3 regions of the Streptomyces sp. NPDC048192 genome follow, and region 3 is predicted to be linked to each of the others. Evidence: riboswitches for the same ligand, from Rfam matches in the RefSeq annotation. Region 3 holds a riboswitch; each other region holds the start of a gene.

Region 1 (10,548 bases), on a different contig from region 3:
ATCCAGGTACGTCCTCCCCCTGAGCAGGCCCCAGTGGACGCACGCGGTGGGGCAGTGGGAGCCCGCCGGCTGCACCGTGCCCGCCGTCTGGCCGGCCCGCACCTCGTCCCCCTCGTGCACCGACGCGGTCACCGGCTCGTAGGTCGTGCGCAGATCCGTGCCCGTCAGGTCCACCGAGACGACCCCCCTGCCCGCCACCCGGCCCGCGAAGGACACCCGGCCCGGGGCGACCGCCCGCACCGGGGAGCCGGCCGGCGCCGACAGGTCCACGCCCCGGTGGCCGGGGCCGTACGGTGTCGCCGGCGGCTCCCAGCCGCGTAACACGAGCGGGTGCACGCCCACCGGCCAGGCCCGCGCGACGGGCGGGACCGGGGCCTGAGGGGCCGAAGGGGCCTGAGGGGGCGGCGCGGGGGCCGGCGGCGGGGTGTCCGCCCAGGACCGGCACGGCGCCAGGGCGGCCATCGCCAGCCCGAGGAGCAGAGCCGCCGGCAGCAGGGCGTTTCGCATCGCTTCTCGCATGCGCCCACCGTGCCGCAGCACCGCGGATCATGGCCGGAGACTGTGGACAACCCGCTGGTTGTGGACAGCGGCGTCACCCGGCGCCCCGCCGGTCCCGTACACTTCTTCTGGCGATCCGGGTCACCGGGTCGACTTCGCACGCCCCGACACAGGCCCTCACCGGCCGGTGTCAGCGCCTCTCGGTCCTCAGCGGCACGGCGCACGCGGGCGTCAGGCGCGGAAGCCGTCCGGCATCCGCGGCACAACCGAGAAACTCAAGGAGAAACGGCCATGGCCGTCGTCACGATGCGGGAGCTGCTGGAGAGCGGCGTCCACTTCGGTCACCAGACCCGTCGCTGGAACCCGAAGATGAAGCGCTTCATCTTCACCGAGCGCAACGGCATCTACATCATCGACCTGCTCCAGTCGCTGTCGTACATCGACCGCGCCTACGAGTTCGTCAAGGAGACCGTGGCCCACGGCGGCACGGTCATGTTCGTCGGCACGAAGAAGCAGGCGCAGGAGGCCATCGCCGAGCAGGCCACCCGCGTCGGCATGCCCTACGTCAACCAGCGCTGGCTGGGCGGCATGCTCACCAACTTCTCGACCGTCTACAAGCGTCTGCAGCGCCTGAAGGAGCTGGAGCAGATCGACTTCGAGGACGTCGCGTCCTCCGGTCTGACCAAGAAGGAGCTGCTGGTCCTCTCCCGCGAGAAGGCCAAGCTGGAGAAGACCCTCGGCGGTATCCGTGAGATGCAGAAGGTGCCGAGCGCCGTCTGGATCGTGGACACCAAGAAGGAGCACATCGCCGTCGGCGAGGCCCGCAAGCTCAACATCCCGGTCGTCGCGATCCTCGACACCAACTGCGACCCCGACGAGGTCGACTACAAGATCCCGGGCAACGACGACGCGATCCGCTCCGTCACCCTGCTCACCCGTGTGATCGCCGACGCCGTCGCCGAGGGCCTCATCGCCCGTTCCGGCGTGGCCGCCGGTGACAAGGGCGAGAAGGCCGCGGGCGAGCCGCTCGCCGAGTGGGAGCGCGACCTGCTCGAGGGTGAGAAGAAGGCCGACGAGGCCGAGACCCCGGCTGCCGAGGCCCCGGCCGCCGAGGTCCCGGCCGCCGAGGCGCCGGCCGCCGAGGCCGAGCAGGCCTGACGCCGGACCGTCAGCGTTCGACGGCGGGGGCGGTGCTGCGTCACCGCGCCTTCGGCGCGGTGAAGTCCGCCCCCGCTGTTCACCCGCAGGTCGGCACGACGTACGCGTTCCGCGGCTACATGTGGAGCGCAACCGTGCGGATCTGAAGATCTTCCAGACTTCGAGAAAGACTCACAGACTCATGGCGAACTACACCGCCGCCGACGTCAAGAAGCTCCGTGAGCTCACCGGCGCCGGCATGATGGACTGCAAGAAGGCGCTGGACGAGGCCGAGGGCAACGTCGACAAGGCCGTCGAGGCGCTGCGCATCAAGGGCCAGAAGGGCGTCGCCAAGCGCGAGGGCCGCTCCGCCGAGAACGGCGCCGTGGTCTCCATCATCGCCGACGACAACTCCTCCGGCGTCCTGGTCGAGCTGAAGTGCGAGACGGACTTCGTCGCCAAGGGTGACAAGTTCCAGGCCGTGGCCAAGGCCATCGCCGAGCACGTCGCCAAGACCAACCCGGCCGACATCGAGGCCCTGCTCGCCTCCGAGATCGAGCCCGGCAAGACCGTCCAGGCGTTCGTGGACGAGGCCAACGCCAACCTCGGCGAGAAGATCGTCCTCGACCGATTCGCGCAGTTCTCCGACGGCTACGTCACCGCCTACATGCACCGCACCATGCCCGACCTGCCCCCGCAGATCGGTGTCCTGGTCGAGTTCGACAAGCCGAACGCCGAGGTCGCCAAGGGCATCGCCCAGCACATCGCCGCCTTCGCGCCGAAGTACCTGGCCAAGGAGGACGTGCCGGCCGACGTCGTCGAGTCCGAGCGCCGTATCGCCGAGGAGACCACCCGCGCCGAGGGCAAGCCCGAGGCCGCGATCGCCAAGATCGTCGAGGGTCGTCTCAACGGCTTCTTCAAGGACGCCACGCTGCTCGGCCAGCCGTACGCGCTCGACAACAAGAAGTCGGTCCAGAAGGTGCTGGACGAGGCCGGTGTCACCCTGAAGCGCTTCTCGCGCATCAAGGTCGGCATCTGAGTCCGTACCGGGATCGGCGCGCGACCCGCGGAGAAATCCCGATAGGGTCGACAGCAGTCGTCCGCGCACACCGCCTCACCCGGGCGTGGAGCGGACGGCAGCAGATCTGACGAGGAGGCCATTGCCGCGCATGGGAGCGAAAAGCGACCCCATCGGCAATGGCCTTCTTCGTATGTGCAACACGTGAAAGAGGCGGGATCTCCCATGACCACCAAGGCCCAGAAGAGCGACGACGGCAAAGTACGCGGCCGGTTTCTGCTGAAGCTGTCCGGAGAGGCCTTCTCCGGTGGCGGGGGCCTGGGCGTGGACCCGGACGTGGTGCACAAGATCGCCCGGGAGATCGCGGCCGTCGTCCGTGACGGCGCCCAGATCGCGGTCGTCATCGGCGGCGGCAACTTCTTCCGCGGCGCGGAACTCCAGCAGCGCGGCATGGACCGGGCCCGCTCCGACTACATGGGCATGCTCGGCACGGTCATGAACTGCCTCGCCCTCCAGGACTTCCTGGAGAAGGAGGGCATCGACAGCCGGGTGCAGACGGCCATCACCATGGGCCAGGTCGCCGAGCCGTACATCCCGCTGCGCGCCGTGCGCCACCTGGAGAAGGGCCGCGTGGTCATCTTCGGCGCCGGTATGGGCATGCCGTACTTCTCCACCGACACCACCGCCGCCCAGCGCGCCCTGGAGATCGACGCCGAGGCGCTGCTCATGGGCAAGAACGGCGTGGACGGGGTCTACGACTCCGACCCCAAGGCCAACCCCGACGCCGTCAAGTTCGACGCCCTCGGCTACGGCGAGGTCATCACCCGCGACCTCAAGGTCGCCGATGCCACCGCCATCACGCTGTGCCGCGACAACAAGCTCCCGATCCTCGTCTTCGAACTTCTCGCGGAGGGCAATATCGCCCGGGCCGTCAAGGGTGAGAAGATCGGCACGCTGGTGGGTGAACACGGCAGCCGGGACTGACCCGGGATCAACCCGGCCGGTGGTGCGCGGCCCCGCGAGGGGCCTGACCCTGGCCGGGGGATGGACAATGTCCTGCCGGTCGGGAACCGTGCAGGAAGAAGACGCGACGCAGCCGGCCGCCGCCCCGACTCAGGAACAGCAGCCGGGCCTTACTCAAGACACGCAGGAGCAAGTGGTGATCGAAGAGACCCTCCTCGAGGCCGAGGAGAAGATGGAGAAGGCCGTCGTGGTCGCCAAGGAGGACTTCGCCGCGATCCGCACCGGTCGTGCGCACCCGGCGATGTTCAACAAGATCGTGGCCGACTACTACGGTGCCCCGACGCCGATCAACCAGCTGGCCTCGTTCTCCGTGCCGGAGCCGCGCATGGCGGTCGTGACCCCGTTCGACAAGAGCGCGCTGCGCAACATCGAGCAGGCGATCCGCGACTCCGACCTGGGCGTCAACCCCAGCAACGACGGCAACATCATCCGTGTGGTGTTCCCCGAGCTGACCGAGGAGCGCCGCCGCGAGTACATCAAGGTCGCCAAGAGCAAGGGCGAGGACGCGAAGGTCTCGATCCGCTCCGTGCGCCGCAAGGCCAAGGACGCCATCGACAAGCTGATCAAGGACGGCGAGGTCGGCGAGGACGAGGGCCGCCGTGCGGAGAAGGAGCTGGACGACACCACGGCGAAGTACGTCGCCCAGGTGGACGAGCTTCTGAAGCACAAGGAAGCGGAGCTGCTCGAAGTCTGATGAGCGACTCTTCCTGGAGGGTGCCGCCCACGGCGGGCCAGGCCGGGTACTGGGGGTCCGCCGAGGGCGGGCAGGCCCAGCCTGTCCCGGGGGCCGTCCCGGCGGGTCCCGCGTACGATGCGCCTGAGGCGCAGCACACCCGCCCCATGCCCATCGTGCCCGACGCGCCCGCATACGGACCCGACGAGGACGGCGACCTGGGGGCCGCCCGGCGAAGCGGCCCCTCGTTCCAGGAATTCCGCGACGCGCTGCGCCCCGAGGACCCGCAGGCCCGGACACTCCCGGCCGAGAACCAGAATCCGGAGCCCATGCCCGACGCCCACCAGCCGGCCCCAGCGCCGCAGAAGAAGAGCGCGGGCCGTGACCTGAGCGCGGCCATAGGGGTCGGGATCGGGCTCGGAGTGGTGATCGTCGCCTCGCTGTTCGTCTACAAGGCCGTGTTCGTCGGGGTGATCGCGGTCGCGGTCGTCGTCGGCCTGTGGGAGCTGACCAGCAGGCTGCGCGAGCGCAAGGAGATCAAGGCCCCGCTGGTGCCGCTCGCGGTGGGCGGTGCGGCGATGGTGGTCGCCGGGTACGTCAGCGGCGCCGAGGGCGCGTGGGTCGCCATGGCGCTGACGGCGCTCGCGACCCTGGTGTGGCGGATGACCGAGCCGCCGGAGGGCTATCTGAAGGACGTCACGGCGGGCGTCTTCGCGGCCTTCTACGTGCCGTTCCTGGCCACGTTCGTCGCGATGATGCTGACCGCGGACGACGGCCCCTGGCGGGTGCTGACCTTCCTCCTCCTCACGGTCGTCAGCGACACCGGCGCGTACGCGGTCGGCTGGCGCTTCGGCAGGCGCAAGCTGGCCCCCCGGATCAGCCCCGGCAAGACCCGCGAGGGCCTGGTGGGCGCGGTGACCTTCGCGATGGTCGCCGGCGCGCTGTGCATGCAGTTCCTGATCCACCACGGCAGCTGGTGGCAGGGGCTGCTGCTGGGGCTCGCGGTCGCGGCCAGCGCCACCCTGGGCGACCTCGGCGAGTCCATGATCAAACGCGACCTGGGCATCAAGGACATGGGCACCCTGCTCCCGGGCCACGGCGGCATCATGGACCGCCTGGACTCCCTGCTTCCCACGGCCCCGGTGGTGTGGCTGCTGCTGGTGCTGTTCGTCGGTTCGGCCTGAGCCTTCGTACGCCGGCGTACGTACGGCCCCGTCCTCGCGGAGGACGGGGCCGTTCCCGTGTGCGCGGTCGTTACGCGTCCGGCGTCACGTGGCCCGGATGGCGGCGATGTCGAACTGGAGGCGGACCTTGTCGCTCACCATGGCCCCGCCCTGGGCCAGCCGGGCGTCGTAGGTCAGGCCCCAGTCCGAGCGGTTGATCGTCGTGGTGCCGTCGAAGCCGACGCGCTCGTCCCCGAACACGTCGGTGACATGGCCGATGTAGGTGAGGTCCAGGTCGACGGGCCGGGTGGTGCCCTTGATCGTCAGGTCGCCGGTCATGCGGTAGACGTCCGCGTCCACGAGCCGTACGGCGGTGCTCGTGAAGGTCATCCGCGGATGCGCCCCGGCGTCCAGGAACTGCCGCCCGATCACGTGGGAGTCGCGCTGCTCGACACCGGTGTCGACGCTGGCGGTGTACAGCACGATGTCGGCGCGGGAGCGGGTGGGCTGGCGGCCGTCGAAGTAGAGGCGGCTCTCGTACTCGGTGAACGCGCCCCGCACCGTCGTCACCATCGCGTGCCGCACGGAGAACCCGATCCTGCTGTGCGCGGGATCGATCAGCCACTCGCCGGTGAGATGCGCCAGCTCGGGGTCGGGCAGAACGGCGGTGGCACCGGCCCGCGGGGCGGCGGTCGCCACGGGGGCGGCGGACGGCTGTGCACGCCGCTGGAAGGAGTTGCGGCCGAAAAGGTTCATGGCTCGTGGTTACGCCAGGGCAGGTGGCCGGACAAGACCCGACCAGGAAACCCGACCGTTCCCCGGCAGAACTTCACCACGCGCAGCAACGGCGACTGTCCCGTGCCGGTTCCATTGATCACGACGGGAGCCCGAAAAGCCACCGCGAACCCGAAATGCCCGATTGAACCCATTGACGCCATGCCTAAGGCATATGACCATAACGGGAACATGAGCGCCGAACCGTCGCCCCGTGGACCGCACGGCGCTCCCGCCTCGGCCCGAAGGAGGGCGGCCATGAAGACGATCCGCAGGCGCATGCCGGGCAAGAAATCGGCGGTGGCGGCGATGATCCTGGGGGCGACCCTCTTGATCACCCCGACCGCGACCGCCGCCACCGACACCCCGAAGCCCCAGACCCCCACCCTCGACCGCTGCGTCCACAGCATGGGCCCAGCCGGCCGCTACTACTACCCGGGCTACGCCAACGTGCCCTGCCTCTAAGCGGGAACGCCGCCCCGCCCCCGTCTCACGACCCGAGGACCACTTGCAGAACGACGCCGAGGAGTCCCAGTCCGGGGAGGGCGGCGACCGCCAGACACCACCAGGAAGCCGCCTTCGCCAGCCGGGTTCCGTGCTCCCGCAGAACCAGGAAGGCCAGCAACGCCACGCCGGCCACGACACCCGAGTGGAAAAGCGCGGCCACGACTCACCTCCCCGGTCCGCGAGACCCTATCCCGGCCGACCCCTGACGCGGTTGCCGCTGATCACGCCAGTGCCTGACCGGATGCTCAGGTCCTGGGGCGGCGCCTGCACGCGTGGACAGCCCGGCGCCCGAGGGGAAGGCCGGACTGGCCAGGGCCACGCCCTCGTCCTCGCTGATGGTGGCTCGCTCAGGCGGAGCCATGGCCGACCCCTCACGTCGGAGGAGCGCTGATGCCACCCACCTTCGACGCGGTCGTGATCGGTTCCGGCGTGAACGGCCTGGATGCCGCTGCCCAGTCGGCCAAGGGCGGCTGACACGCTCAGAGTCGCACCCGGCTCACGGATCCCGGCTCGACGGTCACCACCGCGGAGATCGCGGCATGCCGCTCGGGATGGACCTCCCAGGCCTCGGGGCCTTCGTCAGTGGGGAGGACCGCTCAGTGCCGACGGCGACGACCACTACGGACAGTCGTAGCGACTGGCACCCCAGGTCACCCAAGTGGATCTGCGACACTGGTACCACCATGCCCAAGCCCGGAGAACTTACTTTTGTCGTGCCGCGCGGTGCCAAGACGCCGCCGCGGCATCTTGCCGATCTCACGCCTGCGGAGCGTAAGGACGCGGTGGCCGAGGTCGGTGAGAAGCCGTTTCGTGCCAAGCAGCTCTCGCAGCACTACTTCGCGCGGTACGCGCACGACCCGGAGCAGTGGACGGACATTCCCGCCGGCTCGCGCGAGAAGCTGCGTGAGGCGCTGTTCCCGGAGCTGATGACCGTCGTCCGGCATCTGTCGACCGACGGGGGGGCCACCCGCAAGACGCTGTGGCGGCTGTTCGACGGGACCCTCGTGGAGTCCGTGCTGATGCGGTACCCGGACCGGGTCACCATGTGCATCAGCTCGCAGGCCGGGTGCGGGATGAACTGTCCGTTCTGCGCGACCGGGCAGGCGGGTCTGGACCGGAACCTGTCCACCGCCGAGATCGTCCACCAGATCGTGGACGGGATGCGGGCGCTCAGGGACGGAGAGGTGCCCGGCGGGCCTGCGCGGCTGTCCAACATCGTGTTCATGGGCATGGGGGAGCCGCTCGCCAACTACAAGCGGGTGGTCGGTGCGATCCGGGCGCTCACCGATCCCGCGCCGGACGCGCTCGGGCTCTCGCAGCGCGGGATCACCGTGTCCACCGTCGGGCTGGTGCCGGCCATCCACCGGTTCGCCGACGAGGGCTTCAAGTGCCGGCTCGCGATCTCCCTGCACGCCCCCGACGACGAGCTGCGCGACACCCTCGTCCCCGTGAACACGCGGTGGAAGGTGCGCGAGGTGCTCGACGCCGGGTTCGAGTACGTCGAGAAGAGCGGGCGGCGGCTGTCGATCGAGTACGCGCTGATCCGGGACATCAACGATCAGGCGTGGCGCGGGGACCGGCTCGGGCGGCTGCTGAAGGGCAAGCCCGTGCACGTCAACCTCATTCCGCTGAACCCGACCCCGGGCAGCAAGTGGACCGCCTCCCGGCCGGAGGACGAGAAGGCGTTCGTGGAGGCCATCGCCGCCCACGGTGTGCCGGTCACCGTCCGGGACACCCGGGGGCAGGAGATCGACGGGGCCTGTGGTCAGCTGGCGGCCACCGAGCGGTAATCTGGCCACCGTCCCAATCACATCTTCATATTCCGACAGGGGAGCGCCACAGCGCTGAGAGTGCGGCGGACAGGGCCGCAGACCCTCTGAACCTCGCCCAGGTCATTCTGGGTAGGAAGTTCGGTCATCACTCAAGCTGTTGCGCCCTGCCCGGATTCTCCGGGCGGGGCCGCGTCTCTTCCTGGCCAGCCCCCAGGAGGACAACCAGTGCAGAACAAGACCCTCGTGGCCGTCGCGGTCGGCCTCGGCGTCATCGGCCTGTCCGCGTGCGGATCGACGGACGCCAAGAACACCGCCGGCTCCAAGACCGTGACCCTGGTCAGCCATGACTCGTGGGCCGTGTCCAAGAGCGTGCTCAAGGACTTCGAGAAGAAGACCGGGTACCAGGTCAAGGTCCTCAAGGACGGCGACGCCGGGCAGGCCGTCAACAAGGCGATCCTGACCAAGGACAACCCGCAGGGCGACGTCTTCTTCGGCGTCGACAACACCCTGCTCTCCCGCGCCCTCGACAACGGCCTCTTCCAGCCGTACACCGCCAAGGGCCTGGACAAGGTCGGCGCCCCGTACCAGCTCGACAAGGACAAGCACCGGGTCACGCCCGTCGACTACGGCGACATCTGCGTCAACTACGACAAGAAGTACTTCGCCGATCACCACCTCACCCCGCCGCAGTCCTTCGCCGACCTCGCCAAGCCCGCGTACAAGAACCTGCTGGTCACCGAGAACGCCGCCACCTCCTCGCCCGGCCTCGGCTTCGTGCTGGGCAGCGCCGCGCAGTTCGGGGACACCGGCTGGCAGGGCTACTGGAAGAAGCTCAAGGCCAACGGCGTCAAGGTCGTCGACGGCTGGGAGCAGGCGTACTACCAGGAGTTCTCGGGTTCCTCGGAGGGCAGGAAGGCCGGTGGCGACCGGCCGCTCGTCGTGTCGTACGCCTCCTCCCCGCCCGCCGAGGTGATCTACGCCAAGAAGCGGCCCAGCACCGCCCCGACCGGCGTGTCGTACGGCACCTGCTTCCGGCAGATCGAGTTCGCCGGGCTGCTGAGCAACGCGAAGAACACCAAGGGCGCCAAGGCGTTCATCGACTTCCTGGTCTCCAGGGAGTTCCAGGAGGACATGCCGCTGAACATGTTCGTCTACCCGGTGGTCCAGGGCGCGAAGGTGCCCGCCGAGTTCACCGAGTACGGCAAGGCCGCCCAGCACCCCGAGACCATGGCCCCCGGCAAGATCGCCGCCAACCGTGACCAGTGGGTCAAGTCGTGGACCTCGCTCGTACTGAAGTAGCCGGCCCCCGGCGGAGGTACGCGGCGCGGCTGGGGCTGATGGCCCTGCCCGTCGCGTTCTTCGCGCTGTTCTTCGCCTGGCCCGTCGCCGCGATCGTCGCGCGCGGGCTGAAGGCGGACGGCGCCTGGCGGTGGGGGCGGCTCGCGGACGTGGTGACCCAGCCGGACATCCGGCACGTGCTGTGGTTCACCACCTGGCAGGCGCTCGCCTCCACCGCGCTCACCCTGCTGTGCGCGCTGCCCGCCGCCTACGTCTTCGCCCGCCTCGACTTCCCGGGCCGGCAGGTGCTGCGGGCCGTGGTCACCGTGCCGTTCGTGCTGCCGACCGTCGTCGCCGGCAGCGCGTTCCTCGCCCTCGTCGGGCACGGCGGGCTGCTCGACGACCTGTGGGGCGTACGGCTGGACACCACGGTGTGGGCGATCCTGCTGGCCCACGTCTTCTTCAACTACGCCGTCGTGGTACGGACCGTGGGCGGGCTGTGGTCCCAGCTCGACCCCCGGCAGGAGGAGGCCGCCCGCATGCTGGGCGCCTCGCCGTTCGGCGCCTGGCGCAAGGTCACCCTCCCCGCGCTGGCGCCCGCCGTGGCCGCCGCCGCGCTGATGGTGTTCCTGTTCTGCTTCACCTCCTTCGGCATCGTCCAGATCCTCGGCGGCCCCACCTTCTCCACCCTCGAAGTGGAGATCT
Region 2 (10,548 bases), on a different contig from region 3:
GTTGCAGACGAAGATCAGACGCGTCCGGTCGGTGATCGCGTTCGCCATGGCGTCCAGGTCGTGCACATCGCCGGGGGTGAGCGGCACCTGCACCGACCGGGCGCCGCTGATCTGGGTGATGATCGGGTACGCCTCGAAGGACCGCCAGGCGTAGATCACCTCGTCGCCGGGACCGCTGGTGGCCTGGATGAGCTGCTGGGCGACACCCACCGAGCCGGTGCCGGTGGCCAGGTGGGAGACCGGGACGCCGAAGCGCTCCGACAGCTCCTCCATCAGCCCGGTGCACGCCATGTCCGGGTAGCGGTTGAAGTTGCAGGCCGCCGCGGTCACGGTCTCCATGACGCCGGGCAGCGGCGGATAGGGGTTCTCGTTGGAGGACAGCTTGTAGGCGACCGGCCCGCCGGCCGCGGCCGGCTTGCCCGGCTTGTAGGTGGGGATACCCTCCAGCTCGGCGCGCAGCTTGGGGCTCGTCTCGCTCACCGCAGTCCTCCTCGCGACCACCGGCGGACCGTCGACGCCGCCGGCTTCCAATACTCCTCACCTTATGAGGATTCGGCCCCGGTGCGTACAGGTCGCGGGCCTTCGATGCGCGGACCGGGCCGGTCCCGGCACCATCCCGGGGCATCGCTGTACGAAGGCGTACGTTTCAGGGGGCGCGCCGTACATATATCTACGCGCCGGTGGCTCGCGCCGTAGCGCGCATCCCTCGTGCAGGTGAGTTGAGACCTCTTCGAAACATCGGGCACTTGGCAGGTCCATACGCGCCACCACGACACGTCTTGCCGAAGTATCGTTCAACTGGCTTTGTTTCTAAGGCAGTTAGCGCCTCACGACCTTGCAGAAACGTGCCTGTCAACGCGTGCATATGCGTCCGCACTACCCCACCGCATGAGCCCTACTATCGGCTCGCCATGACAGCAGCAGGGAAGCACCAGGTGAGCCGCGCGGAAACCTCACGTCGAGGCAGCCGGCCGGGCCGGGCGGGCATCAGGGACGTGGCCGCCGCCGCCGGAGTCTCCATCACAACCGTCTCCGACGCCCTCAACGGCAAGGGCCGGCTCCCGGATGCCACCCGGCGCCACGTCCGTGAGGTCGCCGACCGGCTGGGATACCGCCCCTCGGCGGCCGCCCGCACCCTCCGTACCGGCAAGTCGGGTCTCATCGGCCTGACCGTGACGACGTACGGGGATGAACCTTTCACCTTCACCGAGTTCGCGTACTTCGCCGAGATGGCACGCGCCGCCACCTCGGCCGCCCTCGCCCGCGGCTACGCCCTGGTGATCCTCCCCGCGACCTCCCGCCACGACGTGTGGTCCAACGTCGCGCTCGACGGCACCGTCGTCATCGACCCCTCCGACCACGACCCCGTGGTGACCGAGCTCGTCCGGCAGGGCCTGCCCGTGGTCTCCGACGGCCGCCCGGCCGGCACCCTGCCGGTCACCGCATGGGTCGACAACGACCACGAGGCCGCCGTACTCGGCATCCTCGACCACCTCGCCGACGCCGGCGCCCGCCGTATCGGCCTGCTCACCGGCACCACGACGGACACGTACACCCACCTGTCCACCACCGCCTACCTGCACTGGTGCGAGCGGGTCGGCCAGGACCCGGTCTACGAGGCCTACCCGGCCCACGACCCGTGCGCGGGCGCCGTCGCCGCCGACCGGCTGCTCGCCCGCCCCGACCGGCCCGACGCGGTCTACGGCCTGTTCGACCCCAACGGCACCGACCTGCTGGCCGCCGCCCGCCGCTACGGCCTGCGCGTCCCCGAGGACCTGCTGCTCGTCTGCTGCAGCGAGTCCATGGTGTACGCCAGCACCGAGCCGCCCATCACGACGCTCTCCCTCAAGCCGCGCCGGATCGGCACCGCGGTGGTCCAGCTCCTCATCGACGCCATCGAGGGCGTGGAGTCGGACCAGCCGGTCGAGCAGGTGATACCGACAGAGCTGATCGTGCGCACCTCCTCGCAGCGCCGTCCGCCGCGCACCACGGTCAGTCCGCCGCGGACACCGGACGACAGATAGCGCGGAAAGCGGGGCGCTCGCCCCGTGCCCGCGCCGGCCGGGCGAGGGGCTCGGCGGGCCGACGGCACACGGGCCGGGTGTCCGGTCGGCCCCGAACCGGCCGAACATCTGCCCAAACGGGGCGAAAGCCGCGGTGAACTGGAGTCTTGTTCCGATTCACCACCCCTGGGTCATCACACGGCGCGACGCGCATTCCTATGATGGGCCCACGACACCGCGGACCGCTGCGACCAGGCAGTCCGAAGGGGTGCAGATGCGGCGCGATGGTGGAGGGGTCTGATGACTCAGGGGGCCGGTCAGGGACCCGAAGTGGAGCGGACGACGACGCTGCGCGACTTCCGGGTACCTGCGTACGTCCACGAGACCGGTCCGTACGTCCACACCGCCCACCCGGGCGACACCGCGCCGCCCGCCGAGGAGGCGTACCCCGACGGCTACACGCCCACCCAGCGCGACCTGCCCGTCATCAACCGGGCGGAGACCCCGGTCACCAGCGCCGAGACGGCTCCTGCCGCCCCGGCCCCGCAGCCCGCGACCGGCCCCGGCCCGCTGTACGTCGTCGGCGACGTCCACGGTTACCTCGACGAACTGGTGGCCGCACTCCAGGAGCAGGGGCTGATCGACGCCTCCGGCCAGTGGTGCGCCGGCACCACCCGGCTGTGGTTCCTCGGCGACTTCACCGACCGCGGGCCCGACGGGATCGGCGTCATCGACCTCGTGATGCGGCTGTCCGCCGAGGCCGCCGCGGCCGGCGGCTACTGCAAGGCCCTCATGGGCAACCACGAGCTGCTGCTGCTCGGCGCGAAGCGGTTCGGCGACACCCCCGTCAACTCCGGCGCGGGCACCGCCACCTTCCAGGCCGCCTGGCTGCTCAACGGCGGCCAGAAGACCGACATGGACCGCCTGCAGGACCACCACCTGCAGTGGATGGCCCGCCTCGACGCCGTCGAGGAGGTCGACGGCTATCTGCTGGTGCACTCGGACACCACCGCCTACCTCGACTACGGCGACTCCATCGAGGCGGTCAACGACACCGTCCGCGAGACCCTCACCCGCAACGACGCGGACGAGTGCTGGGATCTGTTCCGCAAGTTCACCAAGCGGTTCTCCTTCCGCGACGAGGGCGGCGCCGATGCCGTGCGCTCCCTCCTCGATACGTACGGCGGCACCCGCATCGTTCACGGCCACAGCCCGATTCCCTACCTGCTCGGCGAGGTCGGCTCCGAGGACGGCGAGGAGAGCAGCGGCCCGGTCGTGGAGGGACCGCACGTCTACGCCGACGGCCTCGCCATCGCGATGGACGGCGGAGTGACCATGGCCGGAAAGCTGCTGGTGCGGCAACTTCCCCTGGCCACCTGACCGTTCGGCCGAGCGGCGCCCCGGCCCGCGTGTCCCCGGGCCGATGGGGCAAATTCCGGCAACCCCCTGTCTCCGTGTGCCGTCACGGCTCTACCATCGGCTTATCCGTAGCAGGCTCCCCTCCGTTTCTGCCCGACGGCTCGCCGGCGTGCGAGCCCCAAGCCCTACGGAGCATCGGGGGATGCACATGAACAGCGTTCCGCAGCACCTGCAGAACGAGGACCGCCAGGAATTCGAGCGGCTCCTCGATGAGGCGCTGCGCTCCGCCCCACAGCGACCGGAACTGGCCGCTGTGGGACAGCGGCTCAATCCCGAGCAGCTGCGCACCATGGCGCTCAACGCCACCGCACTGATAACGGCCGCTGCGGCGGCCGAATACGAGCACTATGTGAAGGTCCGCCAGGAACTGCGCCAGCCGGCGATGGCCCCCGCGGCCGCCGGTGACTCCCGTGCCGACGACGCGAGTCCGGCCACGGCCGGGCTCGTCCCCTCCCTCGGCGAGCCGGCCGAGAACACCGGCGCGGGCGCCGTCGCGGTCATCGCCGTACTGGCTCCGGTCCTCTCCGGTACCGCCGCGGCGATCTTCCTCCTCGTCGGCTACATCCTGAGGACGCTGAGCCCGGGACAGGACTTCGCCGGGACCATGCTCACCGCCGGCTGGGTGTTCGGCGCGGTGACCGCGGCCGCGATCCTCGTGGCCGCGGTCGGACTGCTCCTGACCGCCCTGCGCAACGGCAGCTCGGATCAGGCCCGGGCGCTCGACGCGGCGCACCGGGAGCTGGACAGCGCCAGAGAAGCCTGGCGTCAGGCCCTGCTGGAGCGCGGCATCGTGCCGTTCCTGACGGAGGCGCTCGCCGAGCCCGGACCGGTCGCGCGCCACACGACCCCGCCCGCCCCGCGCGGTCGTATGCCCCGCCTGGGATACGACCGCCCCGGCTTCAGCAGTCCCGACGACGGCACCGCGTCCGGCCGGCCGAGCTTCACCAGCCCCGACTACACGAGCCCGGACTTCGGCGGCCCGGAGCACCAGCCCGAGTGATCCCGCAGCAACACCCGGAAGCAACACCCGGACGGCCCCGGCCCCCCTGAACGGCAGGGGACATGAACGGCCTGGGCCGGATCGGGCGGCGAGCCGAGCGGCCAACCGGTGTGGCACGACCACCCCGGTCAGCCGCCGCCCCTGCCGTTCCTCGGCCGCACCGGCCGCCTCAACGGGCGTCCCGGCGCGGCGAGTTCACTTCCGTCCCGCTCAGTCGGCGATCGGCAGATACACCCGGTTCCCGCTCGCCGCGAACTCCTTCGACTTCTGCGCCATGCCCTCCTCGATCTCGGCCGGGCTGCTGCCGTGCTCGCGGCGGATGTCCTGCGAGATCTTCATGCTGCAGAACTTCGGGCCGCACATGGAGCAGAAGTGGGCCGTCTTGGCGGGCTCGGCCGGCAGGGTCTCGTCGTGGAACTCACGGGCCGCGTCCGGATCCAGGGCGAGATTGAACTGGTCCTCCCACCGGAACTCGAAGCGGGCGTCGGACAGTGCGTCGTCCCACTCCTGGGCGCCTGGGTGCCCCTTGGCGAGATCGGCCGCGTGTGCGGCGATCTTGTACGTGATGACGCCGGTCTTGACGTCGTCACGGTTGGGCAGGCCCAGGTGCTCCTTGGGCGTGACGTAGCAGAGCATCGCAGTGCCCCACCAGGCGATCATCGCGGCGCCGATGCCGGAGGTGATGTGGTCGTACGCCGGCGCGATGTCCGTGGTCAGCGGGCCGAGCGTATAGAACGGAGCTTCATCGCAGATCTCCTGCTGAAGGTCGATGTTCTCCTTGATCTTGTGCATCGGGACGTGTCCCGGGCCTTCGATCATGGTCTGTACGTTGAAACGCCTGGCGATCCGGTTGAGTTCCCCAAGAGTTCGCAATTCCGCGAACTGAGCCTCGTCGTTGGCGTCCGCGATCGAACCCGGCCTGAGGCCGTCGCCCAGCGAGTACGTGACGTCGTAGGCGGCGAGGATCTCGCAGAGTTCCTCGAAGTTCTCGTACAGGAACGATTCCTTGTGGTGCGCCAGGCACCAGGCGGCCATGATCGAGCCACCGCGTGAGACGATGCCCGTCTTGCGGTTGGCGGTCAGCGGCACGAACGGCAGCCGGACGCCCGCGTGGACCGTCATGTAGTCCACGCCCTGTTCGGCCTGCTCGATGACCGTGTCCTTGTAGATCTCCCAGGTCAGTTCCTCGGCCTTGCCGTCGACCTTCTCCAGGGCCTGGTAGAGCGGCACCGTGCCGATGGGGACGGGGGAGTTGCGCAGCACCCACTCGCGGGTGGTGTGGATGTTGCGGCCGGTGGACAGGTCCATGACCGTGTCGGCACCCCACCGGGTCGCCCAGGTCATCTTCTCCACCTCCTCCTCGATGGAGGAAGTCACCGCGGAGTTGCCGATGTTGGCGTTGACCTTCACCAGGAACCGCTTGCCGATGATCATCGGCTCGATCTCGGGGTGGTTGACGTTGGCGGGCAGTACCGCCCGGCCCGCCGCGATCTCCTCGCGAACCACCTCGGGAGAGACGTTTTCCCGGATGGCCACGAACTCCATCTCCGGGGTGATCTCGCCCCGGCGCGCGTACGCGAGCTGCGTCACCGCTTCGCCGTCCCGGCCCCGGCGCGGCTGCCGCGGCCGTCCGGGGAAGACGGCGTCCAGGTTGCGGAGCCCACCGCGCGGTGCGGTGTGCTTGATCCCGTCGTCCTCGGGGCGGACGGGACGTCCCGCGTACTCCTCGGTGTCGCCTCGGGTGATGATCCAGTTCTCGCGCAGAGGCGGCAGTCCCCTGCGTACGTCAGTGTCGACGAGTGGATCGGTGTACGGGCCGGACGTGTCGTACAGCGTGACGGACTGCCCGTTGGTGAGGTGCACCTGACGGACCGGCACGCGCAGGTCGGGGCGCGAACCCTCGACATACGCCTTGTGCCAGCCGATGGACTTCCGGGCCTCCTGGGACGTCTCGTCCTGAACGGAGGCAGGCGTGCGTGCGTCCTTGTTGGTCATGAGACCTACTCCCTACGCCGGCATTACCCGGTAACAGGTTCGGCGGTCGACGCAGCGGTTTCCGTCTGTCGGTGTTTCGTGAGGAACATGGCATGTTCCACGTGAAACATCGCGCGTACGGAGGTCAGCGCCCTCTCAGCCCGGTGCTCCGAGCTCCCGCGTGTGCAAAGGTGCCTCCACGCTAGCGTCATCTGTGGCGCGATGAACAGTGGGCCCCCTGCCGTTCTTGCAATGATCGGGCGGTGACCAGCATGGAGCAGTACCCGTATCGGCCGCCTGGGTCGCCTCGCAGAGGCGGCCCAGGGCAGCACGAGGACCAGATGATTGACGGCCACGTGCCCGACGGCCATGGGTACGGCGGCCATGAATACGACGGCCGTACCGCCGGCACCGGGAACTCCAGCGCTGAACAGGTGCCCGGTCATCGCCAGGGTCACGCCCACCATGACGAGCACGGAACCGGGCACGGCCAGGAACAGGGGAAGGGGAGGGGGAGGGAGAACGAACACGGGCACGGGCACGGGCACAGTCACAGCCATGGACCCGCCGCCCCCGTCTCCCGGCACCTGCGCAAGGTCATCGCCGCGATCCTGATCCCGTTCACAGCGGCGGTCGCGGTCGGCCTGCTGGTGCTCTGGCCCGGGGGCGCCCCACCGCACAAACGCACCGGCGTCGGCTTCGACCGCGAGACACAGAACGCCACCGTCACCAGGGTCGTCGAGGTGAGCTGCCAATCGGTCAACGCCTCCGGTGACACCCCGACGGGAGACACCTCCACGGCCGAGGGCACCTCCGCGCAGCAACAGGCGAAGGGCACCTGCAAGAAGGCGACCGTCCGGGTCGACACCGGCAAGGACAAGGGCCGTACGTTCACCGAGATCGTCCAGCCGGACCAGACCCGGCAGCTGCATCAGGGCGAGAAGGTGGTGGTCGCCTACGAGCCCTCGGCGCCGAGAGACCTGCAGTACTCCGTGGCCGACGTGAACCGGCAGATCCCCATGACACTGCTCGCCGCGATCTTCGCCCTCGCCGTCGTGATCGTAGGCAGGCTCCGCGGGGTGATGGCGCTCGTCGCACTGGCCGTGAGCTTCCTGGTGCTGACCCTGTTCATCCTGCCCGCGATCCTCCAGGGCTCCAACCCGCTGCTCGTGGCGGTGGTCGGGGCGAGCGCCATCATGCTGATCGCCCTGTACATGTGCCACGGCCTGTCGGCCCGCACGTCCGTGGCGGTGCTCGGCACGCTGGTGTCCCTGTCGCTGATCGGCGTGCTCGGCTCCCTGTTCATCGGCTGGGCCGCGCTGACCGGCAACACGGACGACAACACCGGCCTGATCCACGGCCTGTATCCGTCGATCGACATGAGCGGTCTGCTGCTGGCCGGCGTCATCATCGGTTCGCTCGGTGTGCTGGACGACGTCACCGTGACCCAGACGTCCGCCGTGTGGGAACTGCACGAGGCCAACCCCTCGATGGGCTGGCGGGGGCTGTACCGGGCGGGCATTCGCATCGGCCGGGACCACATCGCGTCCGTGGTCAACACCCTCGTCCTCGCCTACGCCGGTGCCGCGCTGCCGTTGCTGCTGCTGTTCTCGATCGCTCAGAGCAGCGTCGGGACGGTGGCCGACAGCGAGCTGGTGGCCGAGGAGATCGTGCGCACGCTGGTGGGCTCCATCGGCCTGGTTGCCTCGGTGCCCGTCACCACGGCGCTGGCCGCCCTGGTGGTCGCGGCCGATCGCCCCGGCCCGGACACGCCGGCAGCGGCCGGGGCCCCGCCCGCTGCGGCGCGGGGAGGGCGGGGACGACGCCGGAAGCGGTGAGGAGGCGACCGCGCGTGGGATGCCGCGTCGTCGGCCAAGGCCGCACCCTGCTGCGCAGAAGCGTTCCTGCACCGTCCCACGCGGCACCGCGGGACACTTCGGCCTCCGCTGCCGTAACGCTTCAGCCGGCGCTCTGCTCCTCGGCCAGGATGCGGTCCAGGGCCTCTTCCAGATGCGCGTCGAAGTCGGCCAGCGCGCCCTCCTGACCGAGCGGCACGAGCTTGTCCGTGCGGTCCAGGAAGGCCACGAGCGGCGGTGCCGAGGAGCGGAACAGAGCCTGGTCGCCACCCACCTGAAGCCGGATCAGCACCTCGCCCAGCACCTCGGCGTCGGCCGGAGCGATGTGCACATCACCTTCCCCGCAGGGCCTGCCGACGCCGTCGATCAGCAGTTCACGCCCGAAGGCCCAGGTCACCGGAGCGTCACCGGGCAGATGGAAGGTCAGCCGCACGGCATAGGGATCACAGGTCTCGTAGCGCAACTCCACCGGAATGCGGAAGGAGAGCTCCTCGGACACGAGAAAGCTCATCATGACTTCTGCCTGTACGGACTCGCGCATCGTCTACCCCGTCGTATGGACATCGACTGGCCGGGTTTGATCCCTCCGACCGTGGTCAAATCTTGCTGAACGTACACAGCAGATCACAAGGAGTAAGTTTTCAGATACTGATAGAGAGCGTGAGCGTTCCCAGATGCCGTCCGATCTCCGTCTGCAGCCGCCGAGCCGCAGGCAACAGCCGGTCGGCCTGGTGGGAGGGGAGCGACATCGCCATCGTGGCCACGGTCGTGCCGACCGTGATCGGGACCGCCGCGCAGATCGTCCCGAGCGCGTACTCCTGGCGCTCCACCACCGGCTCCATGCGGGGCATCCGGGCCAGCCGCCGCAACAGGGCGTCGTTGTCGCGCACGGTGTACGGCGTGATGGACGTCACGGGATAGCGGGAGAGGTGATCGCGGCGGGCGTCCTCGTCCAGCTGGGAGAGCAGGCATTTCCCGATGGCGTGCGCATGGCCGGTCTCACGGAAGTCGGCCCACTCCTCGACCGCCGGCGCCTCGGGGGAGTCGGAGACGCACATGATGTCGATCTCGCCGTCCCGGTACATCGCGTAGTACACGGGCACACCGATCGAATCTCGCCAGTGCGCAAGCGTGTCCGCCACCGCGCTGCGACGTTTCTGCTGCGCCCCGCTGCTGCCCAGCCGTTCGGCCGCCTCACCGAGGAAGAAGAGCCCCTTCTCGCGGCGCAGATAGCCCTCGTGCACCAGCGTGCGCAGCAGGTGGTACGTCGTCGGGAGGGCGAGGGCGGTCTCGCGGGCGAGTTGTTTGGCGGGGGCGCCGTACGTATGCGCGGCGACGGTCTCCAGCAAGCGCATGGCGCGCTGGACGGATCCGATGAGCGTCGAAGTGGGTGGGGGGCCGCCGGCGTCGGGATGCGGTGACCCCGAGACGCCCGAGGCGTGCGGCTGTTCGGGGACCGCGACGGACGGCGACCGCTGGGCGAGGGGCGCGCAGGGACGCGACGGAGCGGGGGGTGCGTGCGGTTCCGCCGCTGCGGTGTCGACCGTGGCCAAGGATCACTCCCGGGAGCGCGAGGGGGCAGCCCGTGCGGGGGAAGAGCACGGAGGGGATCTGCGCCGCCCGCGGGGCCGGACCCCGCGGGGTTCCGGACTCTAATCGTCCGCCGCCGCACCCGGACGGCCTCGCGGGAAACTTCCCTCGCCCGAGGGAAACCGGTGTTCAGCTTGCCGGGACCGGTGGTGCCGCCGTGGCCGGGCCACCCGCACCCGGTGCCGTCACCAGTCGCTGCGCGACGAGGAGCTCGACATGAACTTCCGTACGACGTAGATGAGTCCGCCGACCAGGGCGACGAACACCAGCGCCTTGAACAACAGGCCGATCACGATGCCGAGCACCGTCATTATCAGGCTGCCGAACACGACCAGGGCGATGACCGGCACCGCGACCCACTTCACCCACCACGGCAGTCCCGCGAAGATCTCTCGCATCGCCCTCGTCCTTTGCCTTCTCGTATGTCCGCGTGCCGTACGTCCTGTGTCCCGGTACGGCTTTGATGTTCTGCACTCGATGCTAGGGCCGGCAGGGGTTCCGCGGAGGCCTCGCACCCCTTGTCCTCCCCTGACCCGTCCCCTAGGGAATCCCGGGGTCCGGGCTCACGCCTCGGGCGGAGAGAAGACGACCAGGACCCTCAGGTCCTCGCTGATGTGGTGGAACTTGTGGGCGACGCCGGCCGGCACGTACACCACGCTGCCGCGCGCGACCTCGGTCGTCTCCAGTCCCACCGTGATCGACGCCC
Region 3 (10,548 bases):
ACCCGGTCCAGCGGGGACAGCCGCTCCTCGGCCGGCCGCGGCGGCGCCGTCCGGGCCGGCGCCGGGCGCGCCGCGTCGCCGGCCACCACGGCGTACCCCTGGAACGGCGAGGACTCCGGCCGGGCGACCAGACGGGCCCACATCTGCAGGGCGGCGGGCGCGAGTTCCACCACCGGCACCAGTACCCCGGGGACACCGGTCCCGGCGTGCAGATCGGCGTTGGGGGCGCCGGGGCGGGAGGCGTGCAGGATGACGGGGACCGGGCGCAGCGCGGTGCGGTGCCACAGCCGCCGGTCGAGCGGCTGCACCAGCGCCGTCGGCCGGCCGCGCGCCCAGCGGGCCAGCAGCCGCAGCGCCGCGCCGGAGGCCCAGCCGGGACCGATGCCGTCGCTGAGGACCAGGACGGCGCCGCGCGGCGAGTGGTACGAGGGCGGACCGTGCCCGGCGCGGCGGCGCGGCCCGTCCCCGGACCAGGGAGGCGCCGTGGTGCGCACCGCGAGGGTGCCGTCCGCCAGGTGCTCCAGCCAGCGCACGGTGATCGAGCGGAAGGCCCCCACCCGGCGCAGCACCGTGCGCAACTCGCCGACCGCGCTGTCCCACAGCACCATGGACTCGCCGGTGTCGACCACCAGCACCAGATCGAGCCAGGGCTCCTCCTCCGGGACCAGCACCGGCTCCCAGACGTCGGTCTGCGCCGCGCGTCCGGCGGTGGCCTCCTCGTCCATCCGGTGCCGCACCGCGGACGGCGCCCGGCGCCTGAGCGGCCGCAGCGCCCGCCCCAGTTCGGCCGGCCGCGCCAGCGGCCGCACCCCGGGCGAGCGCACCGGCAGTGCCGGCACGGCCGTCGCGGCGTCGCCGGCCGGCGCGCGGAAATCCCGGGCGTGCAGCTCGGGTCCCCGCGTGCGCGGGGCCGGGATGTCCGCGCGCACCGCACCGTCCGGCCGCGCCTCGTCCGGCTCCTCGTCGCCCGGGGTGTCGCGCCGGCGCCTCGGCGGATCCGGCTCCAGCTGGCCCGTGAGCCCGGTCAGCGGATGCGGCCTGCGGACGGCCGGGCCGGCCTGCGCCGCGTCCTCGGCGTGCGCCAACCGCGCCGCGAGCCAGAGGACTTCGGCGATCTCCCGCGCGTCCGGAGTGGGGCGCTCCGGTGTTTCGTACGCCATCAGGGCCCCGTCTCGAGATGCCGCCACAGCGTGCGCAGCAGATCCTCCCACTGCTCGCGGTCCTCGTCCGCACCCGCGCGCGCCAACTGGATGGCGCTCAGCAGCTGGTCCACGGCCACGTTGCCGTTGCCCTGCTCCACGAGGAACGCCTCCACCAGCGGGCGCGCCTGCGCGAGCGCCTCCTCGCCCAGATGCGCGGCGACGATGGCGGCGAGCCGCTCGGGGCCCGGAGGCTCGATGTCGTACCGCAGGCAGCGCCGGGCGAACGCGGCGGGGAACTCCCGCTCCTCGTTGGAGGTGATGACCACGAAGGGGAAGGCCCAGCAGGAGATCTGGCCGTCCGTCACCCGGGCCTCGCCGCCGTCCGCCGTCCGCACGGACACGGTGCGCTGTTCCGGGGGCAGCCGCAGCAGCTCCTCGATCGCGAAGCGCCCCTCCTCCAGCACGGTCAGAAGGTCGTTCGGCAGGTCGATGTCGCTCTTGTCCAGCTCGTCGACGAGCAGGACGCGCGGCCTGCGGCGCGGCAGCAGCGCCGTGCCCAGCGGCCCGAGCCGCAGGAAGCGGCCGATGTCGCCGGTGCCCTCGCCCGTGTCCACCCCGGCCCGCTTCAGGTTCGCCTCGTGCAGCCGGCCGATCGCGTCGTAGGCGTACAGCCCGTCCCGCAGGGTGGTGCGGGAGGTCACCGGCCAGTGCAGGACGGGGCCGAGCCCCAGCTCGTAGGCGACGGCGTGGGCCAGCGTCGACTTGCCGGTGCCCGGGCGGCCCGTCAGCAGCAGCGGACGGCGCAGCAGCAGCGCCGCGTTGACCACGTCGACCAGTCCCCGGTCCACCTGGAAGACCCGGCCCCGCCGGGCGTCGGCGGGCTCGGGGGCGAGGGGTTCCTCCTTCTCGGGGGGCGTGCCCTGCTGGATCGGCCGCCAGCCCGGAGGGTCGGGGAGCCGTTCGATCGCGTTGTGCGGGACGCCGTTGCCGCGGTACAGCCACCACCCGGGTGTCTGCGGACTTCCGGTCTCGGTCACGAGGGGTCACCTCCGGGGGCGGGTACGGGTGCGGCCAGGGGGGTCTGTGGGGGCAGCCGGTCGAACGGGTCCCAGAGGAAGCCCAGGCGCAGCCCGCCGGCGATGCGCGGCCCGCCGCCCGCGGGCACCGGCGACCACTCGCCGCGCCGGGCCCGCAGCACGGCCTCGGGCAGGCCCCGCACGCCGGTCGAGCGCAGCCGGTCCGGCAGCTCCCGGGTGACGCGCGCCCCGTCCTGCTCGTCGTGCGCCCACACCAGCGCGGGGATCCCGGCGTCCAGGGCGGCGTCGAACTCCGGGTCGGGCGTGCGCTTCCGGGAGGCCCGCGGCGGGAAGCCGAGCACCAGCGCCAGCGGCCCGTCCTCGGGGTACAGGGCGGAGAACAGCACTTCGTACGACGCCGTGTCCTGGCTCCGGGCGGGCAACACATCGACCACCCGCTCCCCGGAGAGTTCGGACATCGCCCTCATCCTGTCCCACTTCCGGGACCAGTTATGCCCCCATCCGAGCCAAACCGATTCGTTCTGGCGCTCGAGGCTGCGCACGGCGACCGGGTGCACCACCCCCAGGCGCACCTCCGCGCCGCTGGGCGTGCTGATCGGGAGCGAGTCGACGGGTCGGCCGAGCAGTTCGCGGGGCAGCACGAACTCCACGAACAGATCGGGGGAGTCGATGGCCTTCGCCCGGCGCATCCGGATGATCTCTTTCCTGATCAGGCGCTCGACGTCGGCCATCCGCAGGGCCTCGGTGTACTGCTGCACGGCCTCGCGCGGCGAGCCCTCGTGCTCCTGGAAGACGTCGAGCAGATAGTGCCGGGACGGCGAGGCCGGCGTGATGCGGAACGTGGCGTACGTCCACCGGGCGCCGGCCCGCGCCGGACGCGAGCGCCGCTGCAGCAGCGGGCCCGGATCGACCACCGGCACGCAGTGTCCGGCCCGGCCGCGCACCCAGCGGGCCAGTTCCTGCCCGCGGGTGCCCGGGACCCGCTGGGACAGCGCGGCGACGAACGCCAGCAGGGGCGGCACCGGGCGGCCCGCCTGGGCGATCTGCTGCAGATCGTGCACGATCCCGAGGATGTCCTCGGGCGCGCCCTGCCAGGGGCGGCGCACCGGCCCGAGCGCCTCGTCGCGCAGCCCCACCAGACCCGGCAGCGGCACCGCGCCGTCCAGCAGCAGGCGGTAGAGGTCGTCCATGGCCTCCGCGTCGAACGGGCCGTCGTCCAGCGGCATCCGGTGCGGGCCGGCGTCCGGCTCGGCGCCGGGCGGGTCCGGGGGCAGCTCCCCGGACAGCGCCAGCGCGGCGCGCAGCGGGGGCCAGGCCCGCGCCAGCCGCGCCAGGGGGATCATCCACGTCACCCCCGCGTCCGGCGCCTTGTCCCGCAGCACGGCCAGCCCCGTCACCCGGGAGGTCGCCACGTCCTTCACGCCGCAGCCGCTGTACCCCTTGCCGACCCTGCGGCCGGTGTCGGGCGCGTCGTTCAGCTGGATCAGCGCCGCGTCGGGCCCTCCGGGGCCGGCCATGAGGCAGTCCGCCCACACGCCGTGCGGCTGCCCCTGCGGATAGCCGTACACCTGCATCCGCCGCTTGGCACTGTAGGAGCCCGCGGACAGATGGCCGTGCGAGGCGGGTAACCGGTCCGCGACCAGGGACAGATCGCCGTGCAGGGTCAGCACCGAGAAGTCCTCGTGGGAGTGCCCGCCGGCGTAGTGGTGCCCGCCGCCGGGGGAGCCGCGCAGCCGCACGCCGTTGCCCAGGCCGATCGTCACGGTGGCGCCCGGGTCGTCGTGCCACTGCCGGCCGAGGGCGCTCGTCACCACGTGCGCGCAGGTCAGCACGTACCGCGGCGGCATGACGACACCGCCGCCCACGGGGGTGCCCGTGGGCCCGAGGATGCTCACCTGCCAGACGTCGGTTGCGGTCAGCTCCGCGACCGGTTCCACCCCCAAGAGACCTCTCCCCCCGTCTGCCCCGGCACCGGACACGCGCCTGCGGAGCCGCCATAGTAGCGGCCTGGCAGGGGGTGGAAGCAGGGGGCAACGGGCCGTCGGCGGCGGGCAGTTGCCCCTGCCGCCGAGCAGCCCGCGGGCGCCCTGGTCAGCGGATGGTGATCGTGATGGTGGAGCCCTTGGGGGCCTTGTCGCCGGCCCGCACCGACTGCTTCTTCACGGTGTCGCCGAACAGGCCGAGCAGCCCGCGGTCCTCGTCCACCTTGAAGCCCGCGCCCTCCAGCGCCTTGTGGGCGTCGTCGACGCTGTCGCCGGTCACGTCCGGCACCTCGACCATCACCGGGCCCTTGGACAGCGTCAGCGTCACCGTGTCGCCGCGGGCGGCCTGGCTGCCGTCGCCCGGACTCTGCCGGGCCACCTTGCCCTTGTCGTACTCCGAGTTGACCTGTCCGGACGCGATCCGCACCTTCAGTCCGGCGTCCGTCAGCTCCTGCCGGGCGTCGGCGGGGTCGTCGCCGGTGACGTCCGGCACGTCGACCGGGCTGCCCTTGCTGACGGTCAGCGCGATCGCCGAGCCGGCGTGCCGCCTGGTCCCGGCCTGCGGGGTCGTGGCGATCACCGAGCCGGCGGGCACGTCCTCGCTGAACTGACGGGTGACCATGCCCGGCTCCAGGCCGTCCGACTTCAGCCGCGCCCGCGCCTCGGCCAGCGTGCGGCCCTCGACGTCCGGCACGTTCACCGTCTCCGGGCCCAGCGAGATGGTCAGCGTCACCTGGTCGTGGTCACGGATGCGGGCGCCCGGCGCCGGGTCGGTGCCGATGATCGTGCCCCGGGCCACGGTGTCGTTGTACTCCCGCTTGACCTGCCCGACCTCCAGACCGGACGACTCCAGCCGGGCACGGGCCTGCGCCTCGGTCTTGGCCAGCAGCGGCGGGACCTTCGTGAACTGGCCGGAGTTGATGTACCAAATCCCGGCGGCGGCGCCGAGCAGCACCAGCAGGGCGGCGACGACCGTCAGCACCAGCCGCCCGGACCTGCGCGGCGGCACCGGGGGCGCCTGCAGCCGGCTGGTGTGCCGCACGCCGTCCGCGTCCGGCTCCTCGTCGCCGACCGGCAGCGGCCGGGGCACGGTCAGGGAGCGCGGTATCACGCTCGTGCGGTCGCCGGCGTTGTCGTGCTCCGCCGTGACCGCCTGCGGCGGCATCGCGTCCAGCTGCGCGTCGCTCAGGCCCCGGCGCGCCTCGAGGGCCCGGGCGAGCAGTGCCACGGCGTCCTGCGGCCGGATCTCCGGGCTGCGCGCGGTCGCCGACGCGACCAGCTCGTCCAGGTCGTACGGCAGCCCCGGCACCAGCGCCGAGGGCGGCGGCACGTCCTCGTGGACGTGCTTGTAGAGCACCTGCGCGGCGGAGTCCCCCGCGTGCGGTCTGGCGCCGGTCAGCATCTCGTACAGCACGACACCGCACGCGTACACGTCGACGCGCGCGTCGGCGCCGCCCTGCTCGATCTGCTCCGGGGCGAGGTACGACACGGTGCCGAGGACGGCGCCGGTCGTGCCGGTCTGGGTGTCCACGGACCGCACGAGCCCGAAGTCGGCGACCTTGACCCGGCCGTCGTCGCCTATCAGCACGTTCTCCGGCTTCATGTCCCGGTGCACGAACCCGGCCCGGTGCGCCGCCCCGAGCGCGGCGAGGACGGGTTCGAGGATGTCGAGCGCCGCGCGCGGCTGCAGCGCCCCCCGCTCGCGCAGCACGTCCCGCAGGGTGCACCCGGCGACGTACTCCATCGCCAGGTACACGTACGACCCGTCGGTGCCCTGGTCGAAGACCTGCACCACGTTCGGGTGGGCCAGCCGGGCCACCGACTTCGCCTCCCGGATGAACCGCTCCACGAACGATCCGTCCGCCGCGAGCGCCGGGTGCATCACCTTCAACGCGAGCACACGGTCCAGACGGGTGTCCAGGGCCCGGTAGACCGTGGCCATCCCGCCGACGGCGATCCGCGCGTCGACGCGATAACGGCCGTCGAGCACCTGCCCGACGAGGGGGTCCTGAAGGGTCGTATCCACGACAGGGGAGTCTACGAGGAGCGACCGACAACGCCGCACGGTGCGCCGGTGCCGGTGACGGAATGCAGCACAGCTGTGACGGCGCCGCGATCAGAATGCCGGCCGCTCGGGATCCAGGCGGGCGCGTCCCTCGCTAGGGGAGGAGGCCTCGGCGAAGTGCCTGCGCGGAATCCGTCCGGCCAGCCGGGCCAGCCGGCCCCCTTCCACCGCGTGCCGCATCGCGGCGGCCATCGTCTCCGGCTCCTGCGCCCGGGTCACCGCCGAGGCGAGCATCACCCCGGCGCACCCCAGCTCCATGGCGAACGCCACATCCGACGCCGTGCCGGCCCCCGCGTCCAGGATCACCGGCACGCGCGCGTGCTCGACGATCAGCTGGAAGTTGTGCGGGTTGCGGATGCCCAGCCCGGACCCGATCGGCGAACCCAGTGGCATGACCGCGGCACACCCCACGTCCTCGAGCCGGCGCGCCAGCACGGGATCGTCATTGGTGTACGGCAGCACCGTGAACCCCTCGTCGACCAGCGTCTCCGCCGCATCCAGCAGCTCCACCGGATCCGGCAGCAGGGTCCGCTCGTCGGCGATGACCTCCAGCTTGATCAGGTCCGTGCCCAGCGCCTCGCGCGCCAGCCGCGCGGTCAGCACCGCCTCGCCCGCGGTGAAGCAGCCCGCCGTGTTCGGCAGCACCCCGATGCCCAGCTTCTCGAGCACCGACAGCACCGAGCCGTGCACGGACGGGTCCACCCGCCGCATCGCGACCGTCGTCAGCTGCGTGCCGGACGCGGCCAGCGCCCGCTCCAGCACGTCCAGGCTGGGCGCCCCGCCCGTGCCCATGATCAGCCGCGACGACAGCGTCGTACCCCCGAGGACCAAGAGATCGTCGGCCATGGCTCAGCCTCCCTGGACCGCGGTGAGGACCTCGACCCGGTCGCCGTCGGCGAGCGCCGTGGCGGCCCACCGCGCGCGCGGGACGACGGTCTCGTTGACGGCGGCGGCCACCCCGGACGGCGCCGGGGTCAGCGACCGTACGACCGCCTCGAGGGCGGTGCCCGGGGCGATCTCCCGGCGCTCTCCGTTGACAGAGATCGAGATGTTCATGCGGGCTGCTCCACGAGGGCGGGGGCGCCGAAGCGCCGCGGCGTGAACGGGCGGGCCTCGTCCGGCAGTTCGCCGTCGGCCAGCAGCCGTGCCATCACATCGCCGGTGACCGGCGTCAGCAGCACCCCGTTGCGGTAGTGCCCGGTTGCCAGCAGCAGCCCGTCCAGCCCGGACGGGCCGAGCAGCGGCGCGTTGTCCGGGGAGCCGGGGCGCAGCCCGGCCCGGGTCTCGGTGAGCGGCAGCTCGGTGATGCCCGGCACCAGCTCGTGGGCGTCGCGCAGCAGCTCGTACACCCCGCCCGCGGTGACGGTCGTGTCCCAGCCCAGCTCCTCGCTGGTCGCGCCGACGACCAGCTCGCCGTTCTCCCGCGGCAGCAGGTACACCTGGCTGCCGCGGACCACGGCGCGCACGGTACGGCTGAGGAAGGGCGCGTACCGGCGCGGCACGGTGAGCCGCAGCACCTGCCCCTTCACCGGGCGCACCGGCGGCAGCAGCGCCTCGGGCACGCCCGCGAGCCGCCCGCTCATGCTCCCGGCGGCGAGCACCACCTGCCCGGCGCGCAGCGCGGTGCCGTCGGCGGTGGTCACCCCGGCCGCCCGGCCGCCCGTGACGTCCAGCCGCTCGGCCCACGCGCGGTGGAAGGCGACGCCCGTGCGCTCGCAGGCGGCCACCAGGGCCGCCGTCAGGCGCCGCGGGTCGATCTGGTGGTCGCCGTCGACCCGCAGCCCGCCGCGCACCCCGGGCGCCAGCATCGGCTCCAGGCGCCGGCACTCCCGCCCGGACAGCCACTGCGAGTCCAGGCCCGAGCGCTGCTGCAGCGCGTGCAGCTCGCGCAGGTGGGCGCGGTCGTCGGCGTCGAGCGCGACCGCGAGGGTGCCGCAGCGGCGGTAGCCGAGGTCGTGGCCGGTCAGCTCGGTCAGCTCGGCCGCGAAGCGCGGATAGCGGCGGGCCGACTCCAGGTTCAGGGCGAGCAGCGTCTCCTCGCCGTAGTGCAGTTCGGTGACGGCGGCCAGCATTCCGGCCGCGACCCGCGCGGCCCCGCCGCCGGGCTCGGGGTCCACCACGGCCGTGGCCAGCCCGCGCTGCGCCGCGCGCCAGGCCGTGACCAGGCCGATGATCCCGCCCCCGATGACGAGGACGTCGGACGTACGTGACGACATGGGCGTCCAGCCCCTCCCTTCGCCGGCATGACCCGGATCAGGTTCGTACGGTCGGAGGCCGCCAGCCTCCCTCTCAGCCCGGTGCGTCCGGGCTCCCGCGAGTGCGTGTACGGGGGCCACCCTAGCCCGCCGTCCGTGCCGCCCGTAAGAGCGCCCCCGGCCGTGCGCGGCCGTCCGGTCGGCACCCGGGAGGGTGAGCCGCCGGGGGACCGGGTCCTGCTGCCGGGGGTGTGGAGCAGGTCACCGGGCATGGCCGCTGACTGACGCTCCGTCACGTGTCTATGGTGATCGGGTGGGCGAACAGACAGCACAAGAGGGCACGTCACAGGGGCGGCACGTGGTCGTGGTCGGCGCGGGCATGGCCGGCGTGCAGACCGCGGTCGCGCTGCGGGAGCAGGGCTTCACGGGCGCCGTCACCGTGATCGGCGCCGAACCGCACCAGCCGTACGACCGGCCGCCGCTGTCCAAGGCCGTGCTGCTCGGCAAGGCCGAGGACTCCGCCTTCGACGTGGACTTCGACTCCCTCGGGGTCGAGCTGCGGCTCGGCTGCGAGGTGCTGGGCCTGCGCCCCGCCGAGCGGGAGCTGGACACCGAGCAGGGCCCGGTGCCGTACGACGTCCTCGTCCTCGCCACCGGCGCCGAGCCGGTCACCCTGCCGGGCACCGAGGGCGTGCCCGGCGTGCATCTGCTGCGCACCCTGGACGACGCCGAACGGCTGCGGCCGGTACTGGCCCGGCAGCACGAGATCGTGGTCGTCGGGGCCGGCTGGATCGGCGCCGAGTTCGCCACGGCCGCCCGTCAGGCCGGGTGCGCGGTGACCGTCGTGGAGGCCGCCGACCGGCCGCTCGCCGGCGCCCTGCCCGCCGAGGTCGCCGCCCCCATGGCCGCCTGGTACGCCGACGCGGGCGCCGAACTGCGCACGCACGCGCGCGTGGAGCGCGTCGAGCCCGGCGCGGTGTTCCTCGCCGACGGCACCCGGCTGCCCGCGGGGGCCGTCGTCGTCGGCATCGGCGCCCGCCCCGCCACGGCCTGGCTGGCCGGCTCCGGGGTCGAGCTGGGCCCGCACGGGGACGTGCTCGCCGACGCCCGGCTGCGCACGTCCGTGCCCGGCGTGTACGCCGTCGGCGACTGCGCCTCCTTCCCCTCCGCCCGCTACGGCGAACGGCTGATGGTCCACCACTGGGACAACGCCCTGCAGGGCCCGCGCACGGTCGCCGCGGACATCCTCGGCGAGACCTCGGCGGTCTACGACCCGGTGCCGTACTTCTGGTCCGAGCAGTTCGGCCGCTTCGTCCAGTACGCCGGCCACCACCCCGCCGCCGACCGGCTGGTCTGGCGCGGCGACCCGGGGGGCCCGGCGTGGACGGTGTGCTGGCTGTGCGAGGACCGGCTGGTGGCCCTGCTTGCGGTGGGCCGACCGCGTGATCTCGCGCAGGGACGGCGCCTGATCGAGGCGGGCAGCCGTATGGACCCGGCGGCCCTGGCCGACCCCGGAAAGCCCCTGAAGGACGCGAAGGCCGCGTGACCGTCGCGCCGAAGGGCGCGCGGAACGGTCACGGCGTGCCGCCGCGCGCGAGCGAGCAGGTCACCGCCGCGCCCCGCCGGGCGACACAGCCCGGCACGACGCATCGCGACCGGACCGGCCGAGCGCCTACCCTGGTGCCGTGACCGAGATTGACGCAAAGATCGATGCTCTCGTCCCCGCCTGGCTCACCCTCCCCGACATCGCCGAACGGCTCGGCGTGGAGGTGACGCGCGTGCGGCAGCTGGTCAAGGAGGGCCAGCTCATCGCCGTCCGCCGAGGTGAGAACCGGGCGCTGCACGTCCCCGCCGCCTTCATCGACGGGGACAAGGTCGTCAAGGGCCTGTCCGGCACCCTGACGCTCCTGCGGGACGACGGCTTCACGGACGAAGAGATGATCGAGTGGCTCTTCACCCCCGATGACACCCTGCCCGGCACCCCCGCGCAGGCCCTGAGCGAGAATCGCGGCACGGAGGTGAAGCGCCGCGCCCAGGCGCTCGCCGTCTGAGCCGACCCGCACCACAAGGGGTGGCGTGCGGGCCGCAGTGCCCGTACGCCACCCGTGACAGCAGCCAGGGACACCG

What was found. A riboswitch is a leader RNA that binds a small molecule or an ion and turns the genes downstream of it on or off. The one in region 3 is predicted to bind thiamine pyrophosphate.
Region 1: another riboswitch for thiamine pyrophosphate. It lies ahead of ACGFZN_RS29685 (thiamine ABC transporter substrate binding subunit); the one in region 3 lies ahead of thiO (glycine oxidase ThiO).
Region 2: another riboswitch for thiamine pyrophosphate. It lies ahead of thiC (phosphomethylpyrimidine synthase ThiC); the one in region 3 lies ahead of thiO (glycine oxidase ThiO).

What each region holds. Positions count from the first base shown of each region.
Region 1 is NZ_JBIDAL010000015.1:95,453-106,000, forward strand. It holds gene ACGFZN_RS29635 (peptidoglycan DD-metalloendopeptidase family protein) at 1-519, opposite strand, end outside; gene rpsB (30S ribosomal protein S2) at 790-1,656, shown strand; gene tsf (translation elongation factor Ts) at 1,838-2,674, shown strand; gene pyrH (UMP kinase) at 2,879-3,637, shown strand; gene frr (ribosome recycling factor) at 3,813-4,370, shown strand; gene ACGFZN_RS29660 (phosphatidate cytidylyltransferase) at 4,370-5,533, shown strand; gene ACGFZN_RS29665 (YceI family protein) at 5,618-6,268, opposite strand; gene ACGFZN_RS29670 (hypothetical protein) at 6,545-6,751, shown strand; gene ACGFZN_RS29675 (hypothetical protein) at 6,777-6,953, opposite strand; gene rlmN (23S rRNA (adenine(2503)-C(2))-methyltransferase RlmN) at 7,477-8,583, shown strand; TPP riboswitch at 8,611-8,719, shown strand; gene ACGFZN_RS29685 (thiamine ABC transporter substrate binding subunit) at 8,791-9,864, shown strand; gene ACGFZN_RS29690 (ABC transporter permease) at 9,903-10,548, shown strand, end outside.
Region 2 is NZ_JBIDAL010000004.1:392,739-403,286, reverse strand. It holds gene hisC (histidinol-phosphate transaminase) at 1-480, opposite strand, end outside; gene ACGFZN_RS10120 (LacI family DNA-binding transcriptional regulator) at 912-2,024, shown strand; gene ACGFZN_RS10115 (metallophosphoesterase) at 2,304-3,383, shown strand; gene ACGFZN_RS10110 (hypothetical protein) at 3,565-4,422, shown strand; gene thiC (phosphomethylpyrimidine synthase ThiC) at 4,633-6,417, opposite strand; TPP riboswitch at 6,410-6,587, opposite strand; gene ACGFZN_RS10100 (YibE/F family protein) at 6,669-8,234, shown strand; gene ACGFZN_RS10095 (SsgA family sporulation/cell division regulator) at 8,356-8,793, opposite strand; gene ACGFZN_RS10090 (IclR family transcriptional regulator) at 8,894-9,805, opposite strand; gene ACGFZN_RS10085 (DUF5326 family protein) at 10,028-10,240, opposite strand; gene ACGFZN_RS10080 (cupin domain-containing protein) at 10,406-10,548, opposite strand, start outside.
Region 3 is NZ_JBIDAL010000003.1:376,119-386,666, reverse strand. It holds gene fxsT (FxSxx-COOH system tetratricopeptide repeat protein) at 1-1,160, opposite strand, end outside; gene ACGFZN_RS07370 (AAA family ATPase) at 1,160-2,179, opposite strand; gene ACGFZN_RS07365 (hypothetical protein) at 2,176-4,116, opposite strand; gene pknB (Stk1 family PASTA domain-containing Ser/Thr kinase) at 4,271-6,187, opposite strand; gene ACGFZN_RS07355 (thiazole synthase) at 6,278-7,072, opposite strand; gene thiS (sulfur carrier protein ThiS) at 7,076-7,276, opposite strand; gene thiO (glycine oxidase ThiO) at 7,279-8,442, opposite strand; TPP riboswitch at 8,440-8,551, opposite strand; gene ACGFZN_RS07340 (NAD(P)/FAD-dependent oxidoreductase) at 8,735-9,967, shown strand; gene ACGFZN_RS07335 (Rv2175c family DNA-binding protein) at 10,107-10,472, shown strand.